DNA from 3 places in the Bradyrhizobium sp. ORS 86 genome. Region 2 is predicted to be linked to each of the others. Evidence: predicted binding sites of a transcription regulator. Region 2 holds the regulator's gene; each other region holds the start of a gene.
What was found. Region 2 encodes HrcA, which represses chaperone genes, less so after heat shock. Its sites were predicted from a motif close to GTTAGCACTCNCNNNNNGNGAGTGCTAAC; they were not measured.
Positions count from the first base shown of each region.

Region 1 (4,696 bases), 2.9 Mb from region 2:
CTGGCTGCTCGAGCGCACGCTCGGCGTCGGCGGCGCGGTCGGGCTCTCGACCGCGGCCAATATCTTTCTCGGCATGGTGGAGGCGCCGTTGTTCATCCGCCCCTATCTGACGCAGCTCAGCCGCAGCGAACTGTTTCTGGTGATGACTGGCGGCATGGCGGGCATCGCCGGCACCGTGCTGGTGCTTTACGCCACGCTGCTGGCGCCGCTGATCCCGGACGCGGCCGCGCATTTCGTTATCGCCTCGGTGCTCGGCGCGCCGGCCGCGATCCTGGTCAGCCTGATCATGGTGCCGGAGACGACGGACAAGCGCACCGGCGGATCGCTGGACGATCCCGACATCCACGTCTCGTCGACGATGGACGCGATCGTCAAGGGCACCGCGGCCGGGCTCGAGCTGCTGATGAACATCACCGCGATGCTGCTGGTGCTGGTCGCGCTGGTGTATCTCCTCAATGCGATCGTCGGCCTGTTGCCGGAGATCGGCGGCGCAAAGATCTCGCTGCAGCGGCTGCTCGGCTATGCGATGGCGCCGGTGTGCTGGCTGATGGGCCTGCCCTGGTCACAGGCGGTCACCGCGGGAAGCCTGATGGGCACCAAGACCGTGCTGAACGAGCTGATCGCCTATGTCGACCTGTCGAAGCTCGGCCCCGACGTGCTCGATCCGCGCTCGCGGCTGATCATGCTCTACGCAATGTGCGGCTTCGCCAACTTCGCCAGCCTCGGCATCATGATCGGCGGTCTCGGCATCATGGCGCCGGAGCGGCGCGAGGAGATCAATGCGCTCGGCCTGAAGTCGATCGTATCGGGCACGCTGACGACGTGCCTGATGGGCGCGATCGTGGGGGTGTTGACGTGACGACGAAGTCGTCATTCCGGGATGGTCCAAAGGACCAGACCCGGAATCTCGAGGTTCCGGGTTCGATGCTTCGAATCGCCCCGGAACGACAGTATCCTACGCCGTCAACTCGACCGTCTTGAACTCCGCCGGCAGGATCACTTCCAGCAGTTCGACGTCATCGGAGTAATCCAGGATCATGTGCCGGATGCGCGGCGGCTGGGTCCAGGCGCTGCCTTGCTGCATCAGCGTTTCGCCCTCGCCTTCCATGTAGGTCTTCACCCAGCCCTTGAGCACGTAGACCATCTGGAATTCGACGTCGTGATAATGCAGCTTCGATACCTCGTCCGGGTTGCAGGGGCCCTGCAGCCGGATCACATGCGCCCGCGCCAGGCCGTGCGTGGCGTCGGCGATGCCGAGGTCGCGGTATTTGGCATAGGCGCGCAAGCCATCGGCCTTGAAGGCTTCCTCGCGGTGATGGCTGATGGCGATACGCTGCTTCGGCCGCGCCTTGGATTTGGACTTTGTTGCCGTCTTCGTTGTTGTCTTCCCGGCGGTCGAGACGCGCCCCTTCGACTTGATGGTCTTGCGCGCCGAGGGTTTGGCGACGCTCCCGAGCCCAGTCCATTTCTTCCTTACCGCGGTCTTGACTGCTGGTCTTGATGCCGGCTTTCGCTTGGCCATTGGTGGCTCCTCCCGTCTTTCATCACGACGAGGCTAGCACAAAAGCCTCTCGGGAGATGGGCGAAAGGACTGGGTACGCGCGAACTTGCCTGCGCGCTCAGGCAGGTGGCCAGATGGTCGCCACGGCACGATTGTGTCGTGGCCCCTCCGCCGGTCAATGCAGCCGGAAGACGCCGTCGACGGCGCGCAGCTCCGCGGGCTTGACCAATTTGGAGTGCGCGACCGTCACCGAGAACAGCGGCCCCTCGAGCTCCTGCTGCCAGAAGGCGAGGAAGTCCTGCAGCGCCGGAAATTTCGGAAACAGATCGTAGTTCTGCCAGATGTAGGTCTGCAGCAGCGAGGGGTGATCCGGCATCCGATAGAGAATCTGCGCCGTCGTCAGCCCATATCCCAGCAACTGCTTCCGGAAATCGTCGGAAACAACCCCACCAACTCGCGAGACCATGCCAACCTCCTGTGACGGAGCGCATTCACATGGTGGTCGACCCCACCGGACCACCGGCATGGATGCGCTCACATGAGAGAAATGTGACGCACGCGACTAACCCATCTCAAGCCTGAATGTTTAAAAGGTTGTTGAAATTTCCTGCGTTGGCAGCAGCTTACCGCATCTGCTAATAGCGCCTGGAAGGCGATGGCGGCCGCATTAAGGATGCCGAAATGATCCTAGCAGCGCCCGTCCGCGAGTGCCAAAATTTCTGCTAGAGGCTCTTGCCCGCTGCAACGGCTTGGCCTATCTCCTCCGCAGCCAGTCTGGCACTCGCCAGGCTGGACTGCTAACACTCCAAAATCTACAGCATATGCAAATGTTTAGGAGGACTGCATGAAATTCCGTCCGCTTCACGACCGCGTCGTGGTCAAGCGCATCGACGCCGAAGAGAAGACTGCTGGCGGCATCATCATTCCGGACACTGCCAAGGAAAAGCCCTCCCAGGGCGAAGTCATCGCCGTCGGCCCGGGTGGCCGCGACGAGGCTGGCAAGCTGGTCCCCATCGACGTCAAGGTCGGCGACCGCGTCCTGTTCGGCAAGTGGTCGGGCACCGAGGTCAAGATCGACGGCGAAGACCTGCTGATCATGAAGGAAAGCGACATCATGGGCGTGCTCGACGTCCCCGCTTCCAAGAAGAAGGCCGCTTAAGCGCCCCTCTCCCTCCCTGGTTAAATCTCTCAAGGAAAAACTCAGATGGCAGCCAAAGAAGTCAAATTCTCCGTCGAGGCGCGCGACAAGATGCTGCGCGGCGTCGACGTCCTCGCCAACGCGGTGAAGGTCACCCTCGGTCCGAAGGGCCGCAACGTGGTGCTCGAGAAGTCGTTCGGCGCTCCCCGCATCACCAAGGACGGCGTCACCGTCGCCAAGGAGATCGAGCTCGACGACAAGTTCGAGAACATGGGCGCCCAGATGGTGCGCGAAGTCGCCTCCAAGTCCGCTGACGCGGCCGGCGACGGCACCACCACCGCCACCGTGCTCGCCCAGGCGATCGTGAAGGAAGGCGCCAAGTCGGTCGCCGCCGGCATGAACCCGATGGATCTGAAGCGCGGTATCGACCTCGCGGTCGAAGCCGTCGTTGCGGACCTCCAGAAGAACTCCAAGAAGGTCACCTCGAACGAGGAGATCGCCCAGGTCGGCACGATTTCGGCCAACGGCGACGCCGAGATCGGCAAGTTCCTCGCCGACGCCATGAAGAAGGTCGGCAACGAGGGCGTGATCACGGTCGAGGAAGCCAAGTCGCTCGAAACCGAACTCGACGTCGTCGAGGGCATGCAGTTCGACCGCGGCTACATCTCGCCCTACTTCGTCACCAACGCCGACAAGATGCGCGTTGAGATGGACGACGCCTACATCCTGATCAACGAGAAGAAGCTCTCCTCGCTGAACGAGCTGCTGCCGCTGCTCGAGGCCGTGGTGCAGACCGGCAAGCCGCTGGTCATCGTCGCTGAAGACGTCGAAGGCGAAGCGCTCGCCACCCTCGTCGTCAACCGCCTGCGTGGCGGCCTGAAGGTCGCGGCCGTCAAGGCTCCGGGCTTCGGCGATCGCCGCAAGGCCATGCTGCAGGACATCGCGATCCTGACCGGCGGCCAGGCCATCTCGGAAGACCTCGGCATCAAGCTCGAGAACGTCACGTTGCAGATGCTCGGCCGCGCCAAGAAGGTGATGATCGACAAGGAGAACACCACGATCGTCAACGGCGCCGGCAAGAAGGCCGACATCGACGCTCGCGTTGCCCAGATCAAGGCGCAGATCGAGGAGACCACCTCGGACTACGACCGTGAGAAGCTGCAGGAGCGTCTCGCCAAGCTCGCGGGCGGCGTCGCGGTGATCCGCGTCGGCGGCGCGACCGAAGTCGAGGTGAAGGAGCGCAAGGATCGCGTTGATGACGCGATGCACGCGACCCGTGCGGCTGTCGAGGAAGGCATCGTCCCGGGTGGCGGCGTCGCCCTGCTCCGTGCTTCCGAGCAGCTCAAGGGCCTGCGCACCAAGAACGACGACCAGAAGACCGGCGTCGAGATCGTGCGCAAGGCGCTGTCGGCTCCCGCTCGCCAGATCGCGATCAACGCCGGTGAGGACGGTTCGGTGATCGTCGGCAAGATCCTGGAGAACAAGGCCTACAATCACGGCTTCGACTCCCAGACCGGCGACTATGCCGATCTCGTCAAGAAGGGCATCATCGACCCGACCAAGGTCGTGCGCACCGCGATCCAGAACGCTGCCTCGGTTGCGGCGCTCTTGATCACCACCGAAGCGATGGTCGCCGAACTGCCGAAGAAGAACGCTGCCGGCCCTGCAATGCCTCCGGGCGGCGGCATGGGCGGCATGGACTTCTAAGCGACGGAGTCGTCCTGGACGCGGTGCAGCGCGCAGCGGTGCACCGCAGAGCCGGGATCTCGCTCAACGAAAGCGAAACGCAAAACCCCGGCAGCGATGCCGGGGTTTTTGTTTGCGGCAAGCCACGTGGGTGCTTACCGCAGCGCAGCTCATGGTGGGCGCGCTGCACAACCTCACGCTGAAGCGAGGAGTCATCTGACGCTCACGATGTCCACGCTATGCACAGCCACGCCCGCAAACATACCTTGGTCTGAGTTGACAACTTCAAAAAAATTGTTCGCGAGAGTCGCAAACCGAACCGACAGTCCCATGTTCGTCCCGCACAGTACGATCGGGACTGGATCAAAACT
Region 1 covers NZ_CP120699.1:3,085,935-3,090,630, reverse strand. Annotated here, with positions in the region: gene P6U25_RS13970 (NupC/NupG family nucleoside CNT transporter) at 1-859, shown strand, start outside; gene P6U25_RS13965 (cupin domain-containing protein) at 956-1,522, opposite strand; gene P6U25_RS13960 (usg protein) at 1,677-1,967, opposite strand; gene groES (co-chaperone GroES) at 2,346-2,660, shown strand; gene groL (chaperonin GroEL) at 2,706-4,346, shown strand.
Region 1: groES (co-chaperone GroES) is a predicted target of HrcA. The motif match lies at 2,275-2,303, and genes of this name have one in related genera.

Region 2 (4,696 bases):
GCTGCATCAACGAGGGCGTGCCGCCGCCGAGGAAGATCGAGGAGACCTCGCGGCCCGGAACGCGCGCCGCCGTCGTCTCGATCTCGCGAGCAAACGCGCGCACGAAGCGCTCTTCGTCGACCGGCGCATGCCGCACATGACTGTTGAAATCGCAATACGGGCATTTCGACAGGCAGAACGGCCAGTGCACGTAGACGCCGAAGGCTGCTCGTTCAGTGCGGCTCAAGGCAGATCTCCGCGAGCTTCACGAAGGCGCGCGCGCGATGCGACAGGCCAAGGCCGAGCGGCGGCAGGCCGTGTTTCTCGATGCTGGTCATCTCGCCAAATGTCCGCGCGTGGCCGTCAGGCAGGAAGGCCGGATCGTAGCCGAAGCCGGCCGTGCCGCGCGGCGGCCAGACCAAGGTTCCATCGACGCGGGCCTCGACCTCGTCGAGATGATCGTCCGGCCATGCCACGCACAGCGCGGAAACGAAATGTGCACTTCGGCGGTCCGGCGTGGTAGCGCCGCGCTCCTGCAGCAGGCGCTCGATCCGCGTCATCGCGGCCATGAAGTCCTTGCCCTCGCCGGCCCAGCGCGCCGAATAGATGCCCGGCGCCCCGTCCAACGCGTCGACCACGAGTCCGGAGTCATCCGCAAAGGCTGGCAATCCCGTCGCCTTGGCCGCCGCGATCGCCTTGATTGCCGCATTGGCGCGAAAGTTATCGCCGGTCTCTTCGGGCTCGGCGAGGCCGAGCTCACCGGCGGATACCGCTTCGACACCGTACGGTGCCAGCAGCTCCCGCATCTCGGCAAGCTTGCCGGGATTGTGGGTGGCGATCACGAGCCTTCCGGTGATTCGGCGATGCATAACCAATCTGACTACGCCACCGCGATCTTTTGCAAGTCGACCAGACGCGCGACACCTTTGCGTGCCAGTGCCATCAGCGCCAGGAATTCGTCCTGCGAGAACGGCGTCTTCTCGGCGGTGCCCTGCACCTCGATGATGCGGCCATCGCCGGTCATGACGAAATTGGCGTCGGTCTCGGCTTCGGAATCCTCGGCATAATCGAGATCGAGCACCGGTGTGCCCTGGTAGATGCCGCAGGAGATCGCCGCCACATTGTCGCGCAGCACGTTGGTCTTCAGCATGTTGCGGGTCTTCATCCAGTTGATGCAGTCGGCCAGCGCCACCCAGGCGCCGGTGATCGAGGCGGTGCGGGTGCCGCCATCGGCCTGGATCACGTCGCAATCGACGGTGATCTGGCGCTCGCCCAATGCTTCGAGATCGATGGCCGCGCGCAGCGAACGGCCGATCAGCCGCTGGATTTCAACTGTGCGACCGCCCTGCTTGCCGGCCGAGGCCTCGCGTCGGGTGCGCTCCAGGGTGGCGCGCGGCAACATGCCGTATTCGGCGGTGACCCAGCCCCGGCCCTGACCCTTGAGCCAGGGAGGCAACCGCTCCTCCAGCGTCGCCGTCACCAGCACATGGGTGTCGCCGAACTTCACCATGCAGGAACCCTCGGCATATTTGACGACGCCGCGTTCCAGCGACACGGGACGCAGTTCATCGGGCGCACGGCGGCTTGGCCGCATGAAGTCCTCCAAAAATCCGAGAGAAGTGGCTGGCCGTGCTTGTAGGAGGGGGAAGGAGCAGCGGCAAGGGTTTTCGGCCCTGGTTCTGGGGGCCGAATGCATGCTTGTCACCGGCCTCCCGGATCGACAAATTAGGGGCAATGTGAGGGACTGGAGTGTGGCTCACCACGATCCGATAGGCTTGATCGCACCGCATGCGGGGCTGGCTCAGCTCAATGAGCGTTCGCGCGACATTTTTCGTCAAATCGTCGAGAGCTATCTGGCGACCGGCGAGCCGGTCGGCTCGCGCAACATTTCGCGCCTGATCGCCCTGCCGCTGTCGCCGGCGTCGGTCCGCAACGTGATGTCGGACCTCGAGCAACTCGGCCTGATCTATGCCCCGCACACCTCGGCCGGCCGGCTGCCGACCGAGCTCGGTCTGCGCTTCTTCGTCGATGCCTTGATGCAAGTCGGCGATCTCACCGAGGACGAGCGGCAGTCGATCCGGACCCAGCTTGCCTCGGTCGGTCGCGCGCAAACGGTCGAGGCTGCGCTCGAGGAAGCGCTGATGCGACTGTCGGGCCTGACCCGCGCTGCGGCAGTGGTGCTGACGCCGAAGTCGAACGCGCGCTTGAAGCACATCGAATTCGTCCGGCTGGAGCCCGAGAAGGCGTTGGTCGTGCTGGTCGGCGAAGACGGTCAGGTCGAAAATCGCGTTCTGGCGCTGCCACCAGGTGTTCCCTCCTCGGCGCTGACCGAAGCGAGCAATTTCCTCAATGCACGGATTCGTGGCCGGACGCTGGCCGAAGCGCGCCTCGAGCTCGAGACCGCGTTGACGCAGAGCCGGGCCGAACTGGACCAGCTCACCCAGAAGGTCGTCGCGGCCGGAATCGCGAGCTGGTCCGGCGGCGAGCACGAGGATCGGCAGCTCATCGTGCGCGGCCATGCCAATTTGCTCGAGAATCTGCATGCGCTCGACGATCTCGAGCGCATCAAGTCGTTGTTCGACGACCTCGAGACCAAACGGGGCGTGATTGATCTGCTCGGCCGTGCCGAACGCGGCGAGGGGGTGCGGATCTTCATCGGTTCGGAGAACAAGCTGTTCTCGTTGTCGGGTTCCTCAACCATCATGGCGCCTTACAGCGATGCCCAGGGCCGGGTCGTCGGCGTTCTCGGCGTGATCGGACCGACGCGGCTCAATTACGCCAGGGTGATCCCGACGGTCGATTACGCCGCGCGCATCGTGAGCAAGATCCTGGGCGGCTGACCGGAAGCCGGAGGGACCGCTTGATTTTCGCCGCCAAAGCACGATATCCCGCCTGACCAATCCCCAAGATTTGAACCGACGCGAGTTTTCGAGAAGGCAAGCCATGACCGATCCGAACCGGACGAATGACAATACCGACAATCCGGCGCCGACGGGTGAGCCTGTGGTCTCCAAACCCTACGTCATGCCTGATGATCCCGAGGTCGGGTCGGCCGAGGCGTTGGCCAAGGAACTGGCGGAGGCGCGCGACAAGACGCTGCGCACCTTGGCCGAGATGGAGAACCTCCGTCAGCGCACCCGCCGCGAGGTCGCCGATGCCAAGACCTACGGCATTACCGGCTTTGCCCGCGATGTGCTCGAGATCGCCGACAATCTGCAGCGCGCGCTCGACGCCGTTCCGGCCGAGGCCAAGGAAGCCGCCGATCCCGGCCTGAAGGCGCTGATCGAAGGCGTCGAATTGACCGAGCGCTCGCTGCTCAGCGCGCTGGAAAAGAACGGCGTGAAGAAATTCGATCCGATGGGCGAGAAGTTCGATCCGAACTTCCAGCAGGCGATGTTCGAAGTGCCGGACCCGTCGGTGCCGTCAGGCACCGTCGTCCAGGTCGTGCAGGCCGGCTACATGATCGGCGAGCGCGTGCTGCGTCCGGCGCTGGTCGGCGTTTCCAAGGGCGGCGCCAAGGCCGCCCCGGCTGCCGATTTCACGGCCTGAGGGTCCGACCTCGCAATCTGCTTAGGCGATATCCGACGACTGGATGCGCTTGACGCCGGCCTTGTCCATGTCGGCCCACGCCTTGGCGAGCGAGCCCTGGGTGTCGATGCCGCGGCAGGCGTCGTCCACCACATAGGTTTCGAAGCCGGCCTTACGGGCGTCGAGCGCCGTCCAGGCCACGCAGAAATCCGTGGCGAGGCCGGCCACGAACACGCGCGTGACGTTGCGTGCCTTCAGATAGGCGGCAAGTCCGGTGGTGGTCTTGCCGTCGGCCTCGGTGAAGGCGGAGTAGCTGTCGACATCCCTGTGGAAGCCCTTGCGGATGATCAGCTCGGCCTGCGGGATTGCGAGATCCTTCGACAGTGCGGCGCCATCGGTGCCCTGCACGCAATGGTCCGGCCACAGCACTTGCTTGCCATAGGCAAGATCGATCACCTCGAATGGCTTCTTGCCGGAATGGGTTGAGGCGAAGGAGACGTGCCCAGGCGTGTGCCAATCCTGGGTCATCACCACATTGGCGAAGCTCTTGGCGATCCTGTTGATCACAGGCACCACCTGCTCACCGTCCTTCACCGCAAGACTGCCGCCGGGCAGGAAGCAGTTCTGGACGTCAATCACCAGCAGCGCCGAGGCATCATCGGGCCGGATCGTCGCCGCCCAAAGCCGGCCTGGAACCAGGGCTGCCAGGGCCGCCGCGCCGAGACCCGCAACAACCTGTCGTCGATCCAACATCGTTCCTCTCCCCGCTCGCGTGAACCCGCGCGAGGAGGCTAGTTCCGTCTGTCTGCCGGCGAAAGTCCGATTTTCTTCGGCGCGTCTTGCGGGACGCGGGATCAGCCGCGCGGCTCAATGCCGTCGCGCACCGCGCGGAAGCGTGGGAACGCCGTCCCCCAGTCCGTGCGCGGTGAGCTGCCGATGATGCGCACGGACGACTGCGAACCGAACCGCAGCCACTGTACGATGGTCACCGGCGTATTGTCCTTGCCGCTGGTCGCGTCGATCCGTGTCTCGTAGCCGGGCTGGCCATCGATCCGGATGGGCTCGGACATCGTGATGCGTCCGTCGCGGACGCCGGGGATCGTGGTGGCGACCTGCTGGGCGAACCGGCCGCGATCGTCGGGCGAGGCCGCGGTCGAGGCGACGACGCCAAGGATCATGAAGGGCTTGG
Region 2 covers NZ_CP120699.1:165,331-170,026, reverse strand. Annotated here, with positions in the region: gene hemW (radical SAM family heme chaperone HemW) at 1-226, opposite strand, end outside; gene rdgB (RdgB/HAM1 family non-canonical purine NTP pyrophosphatase) at 213-848, opposite strand; gene rph (ribonuclease PH) at 860-1,573, opposite strand; gene hrcA (heat-inducible transcriptional repressor HrcA) at 1,731-2,819, shown strand; gene grpE (nucleotide exchange factor GrpE) at 2,923-3,528, shown strand; gene pncA (bifunctional nicotinamidase/pyrazinamidase) at 3,550-4,260, opposite strand; gene P6U25_RS00770 (hypothetical protein) at 4,362-4,696, opposite strand, start outside.

Region 3 (4,696 bases), 1.1 Mb from region 2:
CCGAGCTCAATCCCGTCGATGACTTGGTGGACGCCCGCCCTGCAGCACGCATTCGATCGAAAGGCAGACGTGCGTTCATTCGCGATCCAGAGTGCCGACAAGCCTTAGCCGCGATGGACCCCTCGTTCGGCCTGCTTCGATACTGATTTCGGTGGGCACACGGTCGGAACAATTTTGCTGAACTGGAGTTCTGTGATCGCCTTTTTGCCATCGGACGCCTGAAGGGGTCCATCGATGCAGGAAGGCATTCTCTCGTACCCAACCCAACTTGCTCTTGAAGGATTTGGCTATGGGACGTATTTCCGCCTTTGTCCGGCGATTCAGCCGGAGGTTCGATCATCTCATGAATTCACTCGACCAGCGGTCGAGTCGTCTCCGCTTTTCCGCGCGATGCTTTGCGAGAGTCTACCTGAAGCAGGTTCCGCAATTGCGGAGCAGGCTGAGGTCTCTCGCTAGCAAGGTTGCCAGGGCGGCGACCATCTCTCGGTAAGCTTTCGCGCACGTGAGTGAAGGAAGGAGCGACCGCCATGGCGACCATCACGGCACTGCCATCCCTCTCCGAGGGAGGGCTTTCCCGCTATCTTGTCGAGGTTCGGAAATTCCCACTTCTCACCGCATCCGAAGAGGTCAGCTACGCAAGGCGTTGGCGCGAGCACGGCGACCGCGAGGCTGCATACCGTCTTGTCACGAGTCATCTTAGGCTGGCGGCCAAGGTTGCGATGGGGTATCGCCGATACGGCCTGCCAATCGCCGACCTCATTTCGGAAGCCAATCTTGGTTTGATGCAGGCCGTTAAGCGCTTTGAGCCGGAGAGGGGCTTTCGGCTGGCCACCTATGCGATGTGGTGGATCAAGGCATCGGTCCAGGAATACGTTTTGAGGTCGTGGTCGCTCGTGAAGATGGGGACCACAGCTGCCCAAAAGAAACTATTCTTCAATCTTCGCAGGCTCAGGAGCAGACTATCCGCCTTTCAGGAAACGGATTTGGGCGTCGATCAGATAAGCTACGTCGCGGCGCAACTGAAGGTTACTCCCCCGGAGGTGGTCGAGATGGATCGGCGGCTCCGCGGCGATATCTCACTTAACGTTCCCATCAGCGATGAGGAGACCACGGAGGACTGGCAAGACCGGCTGGTCGATCCTTCACCTGATCCCGAACGCCAGCTGATGGACATGGATGACTACGGGCGACGAGAGGCGGCTCTCTCGGAGGCACTTGAGCTATTGTCGGGGCGCGAACGAGAAATCCTCGAATCTCGGATGCTCGCGGACGAGCCGAAGACGCTGGACGAACTGGCGCGGCAGTTTCGTATTTCGCGCGAACGAATCCGGCAGATCGAGCAACGTGCGTTTCAGCGAGTGAGGAACGCAGTGCGCGCCCGGGTCGCGAGCTCTTCTCATGTCGCGGCGGTCTCGGCCAAAACAGCCTCCTCTGAAACAGTGGATTCCAGCGGCAAAAAAAGGCGTGGCTCTATCGACATTGTCGTGGGAGGTCACCATCATGTTCACGGAAGCGATCTTGGGCATCATGCTCGCTAACATCCTGATCGTGGCAACCACTGCCGTTCATTGCTGCGCAGCGCTCATTGGCTAGAGACGGAAAAAGCTCGTGGGCATCACCGTTGGAGGACAGACAGCCCTTACCGCCTACGCGACCTGCTCGTCGTTGAAGTCAGATCGAAATGCGCCGCATACATCGGCATCGGATCTCTCGGCGGCAGGCCGCCAAAAGCGCGCATGGTGGGGAGCTGTTAAGGCACGCCGTCACGCAAGCGCAAGCGGAAGCCGCGGTGCTTGAGACGAAGTAAAGCTAAACCGATGAAATCTGCACCGGGTGCGTGCTTGAGACGAAGCAAAGCTAAACTGATGAAATCTGCACCGGCTGCATGAGCAGCCGATGCAGATTTTGGGTGTTCTAACCTAGACTTTTTCTCCACTAGCGGAAGCACCTCAACCGTCACGCTTTCGCGTCCGTAGGCTTGCTCAACGAGAGCAGATGCACCTGTTGGTCAACCGGCGTAGGCCCAATCAGATTCCGCACCTGCGTCGCGCTCCGGATCAGGAGGTCGTTGGCCTTCACGATGATGTCGCCTTTGGGCGAGGCCCGCACGCTCGGCTGAAGAGCCTGAGCTGATCTCCTTGATTCTCGTCCTTCGAGGTGACCGGCGGCTGGGGCATCTTTGGCGCCATGCCTGTTGGGCCCGCTCAACGCGGCCCGTCGCAATCAGCTGATCATGGCTTTCTTTGGCATGTTGATGGGGCACGGCGAAGCCAATCCCGACGTTGCCGCCGCCCGGCGATGTGATCGCAGTAGCGACCGCGATATTATTTTCTCATTATATTACAATGAATTATATGGATGCGCGTCCGCTTAACTGGGTGGCTAGGGCCCGCCCTCAAGTCCGTCCGGCAGTCATTGGATGAGAGTGCCAAAATTTTTTGTTCCGGGTCTTGAAACCAAGTCCCTCTTCCCTAGGTGGAACTTTCGCCGGGGGCTCGTTATCGGCACCGGTCAAATGACATCGCTAGACTATTAAGGAGGATGTTCATGCATTTCCGTCCGTTGCACGATCGTGTGCTCGTGCGTCGCATCGATGCCGAGGAGAAGACCGCCGGCGGCATCATCATTCCCGACACCGCAAAAGAGAAGCCGCAAGAAGGCGAGATTATTGCCGCCGGCCCTGGCGCGCGGAATGAGCAAGGCCAACTGGTCCCGCTCGATGTGAGGGCTGGGGATCGGGTTCTGTTCGGCAAATGGTCGGGGACCGAGGTGAAAATTGACGGCCAGGATCTGCTGATCATGAAGGAGAGCGATTTGCTCGGCATCGTCGAGCACACAGGCAAGTTGAAGAAGGCGGCCTGACGCCGCCGGGAAGCTGACAGTCATCGAACAGAAAGGAGATTTAGAACATGGCTGCCAAGGACGTAAAATTTTCGACCGAGGCCCGCGAGCGCATGCTGCGGGGAGTGGACACACTGGCCAATGCGGTGAAAGTCACGCTCGGTCCCAAGGGACGCAACGTGGTGATCGAGAAACCATTCGGCGCGCCGCGCATCACCAAGGACGGCGTCACCGTTGCCAAGGAAATCGAGCTGGAGGACAAGTTCGAGAATATGGGCGCCCAGATGGTGCGCGAGGTCGCGTCCAAGACCAACGATCTCGCTGGCGACGGCACTACCACCGCGACCGTCCTGGCGCAGGCGATCGTCAAGGAAGGCACAAAGTCGGTCGCGGCCGGCATGAATCCGATGGATCTCAAGCGCGGCATCGATCTTGCGGTTGAGGCGATCGTCGGCGACCTGAAAGCGCACGCCAAGAAAGTCACTTCCAATGACGAGATTGCGCAGGTCGGGACGATCTCCGCGAACGGCGACACCGAAATCGGCCGTTTCCTCGCTGACGCCATGCAGAAGGTCGGCAACGAGGGCGTCATCACGGTCGAGGAAGCCAAGAGCCTCAACACTGAGCTCGAGGTCGTCGAAGGCATGCAGTTCGACCGCGGCTATGTCTCGCCATACTTCGTGACCAACGCCGAAAAGATGCGCGTCGAGCTCGAGGATCCCTACATTCTGATCCACGAGAAGAAGCTGTCCGGACTGCAGACTATGCTTCCGCTGCTGGAGGCGGTGGTGCAGACGGGCAATCCGCTCCTGATCGTCGCAGAGGACGTCGAAGGCGAAGCCTTGGCAACGCTTGTCGTCAACCGGCTGCGCGGAGGACTGAAGGTCGCTGCCGTGAAGGCGCCGGGCTTTGGGGACCGGCGCAAGGCCATGCTCGAGGACATCGCCATTCTCACTGGCGGCACGGCGATTGCGGAGGACCTCGGCATCAAGCTCGAAAATGTAACCTTGAATATGCTCGGCCGCGCCAAGAAGGTGGTGATCGACAAGGAGAACACCACGATCGTCAACGGGGCTGGTGCCAAGAAGGACATCGAAGCCCGCGTCGCCCAGGTCAAGGCGCAGATCGAAGAAACGACGTCGGACTATGATCGCGAGAAATTGCAGGAGCGACTCGCAAAACTCGCCGGCGGCGTTGCGGTGATCCGCGTCGGCGGCGCCACCGAGGTCGAGGTCAAGGAGAAGAAGGATCGGGTTGACGATGCGCTCCACGCCACGCGCGCAGCAGTGGAGGAGGGAATCCTTCCCGGCGGCGGCGTCGCGCTACTCCGCGCGCTTAAGGCGCTCGATGGGGTCAAGACTGCCAATGCCGATCAGAAGGCAGGCGTCGACATCGTACGCCGCGCTATCCAGGTTCCTGCGCGGCAGATTGTCCAGAACGCTGGCGAAGACGGCTCACTGATAGTTGGTAAGCTCCTTGAGAATGCCAGTTACAACTGGGGCTTCAACGCTGCAACCGGCGAATACCAGGACCTGGTGAAGGCTGGTGTGATCGATCCTGCGAAAGTCGTTCGTACTGCCTTGCAGGACGCCGCCTCGGTCGCGTCTCTGCTGATCACCACGGAAGCGCTGGTCGCCGACAAACCCAAGAAGCCGGACGCTCACACTTCGGCCGCGCCGCCGATGGACTTCTGACAAGACTGCGCCCGGCCGCCTGACGGCCGGGTGCTCCCTCAAGTGCTGCACAAGGAGCCGACCAACACACAAGGGGAACTGAGACCACAATGAGCATGCAGATCGAAGCCGGGCTGCTCTGAACTGGTTCATGCTGGCCTCGAGCTTCGCAACCATCGCAT
Region 3 covers NZ_CP120699.1:1,304,801-1,309,496, forward strand. Annotated here, with positions in the region: gene rpoH (RNA polymerase sigma factor RpoH) at 528-1,538, shown strand; gene groES (co-chaperone GroES) at 2,548-2,862, shown strand; gene groL (chaperonin GroEL) at 2,910-4,535, shown strand.
Region 3: groES (co-chaperone GroES) is a predicted target of HrcA. The motif match lies at 2,405-2,433, and genes of this name have one in related genera.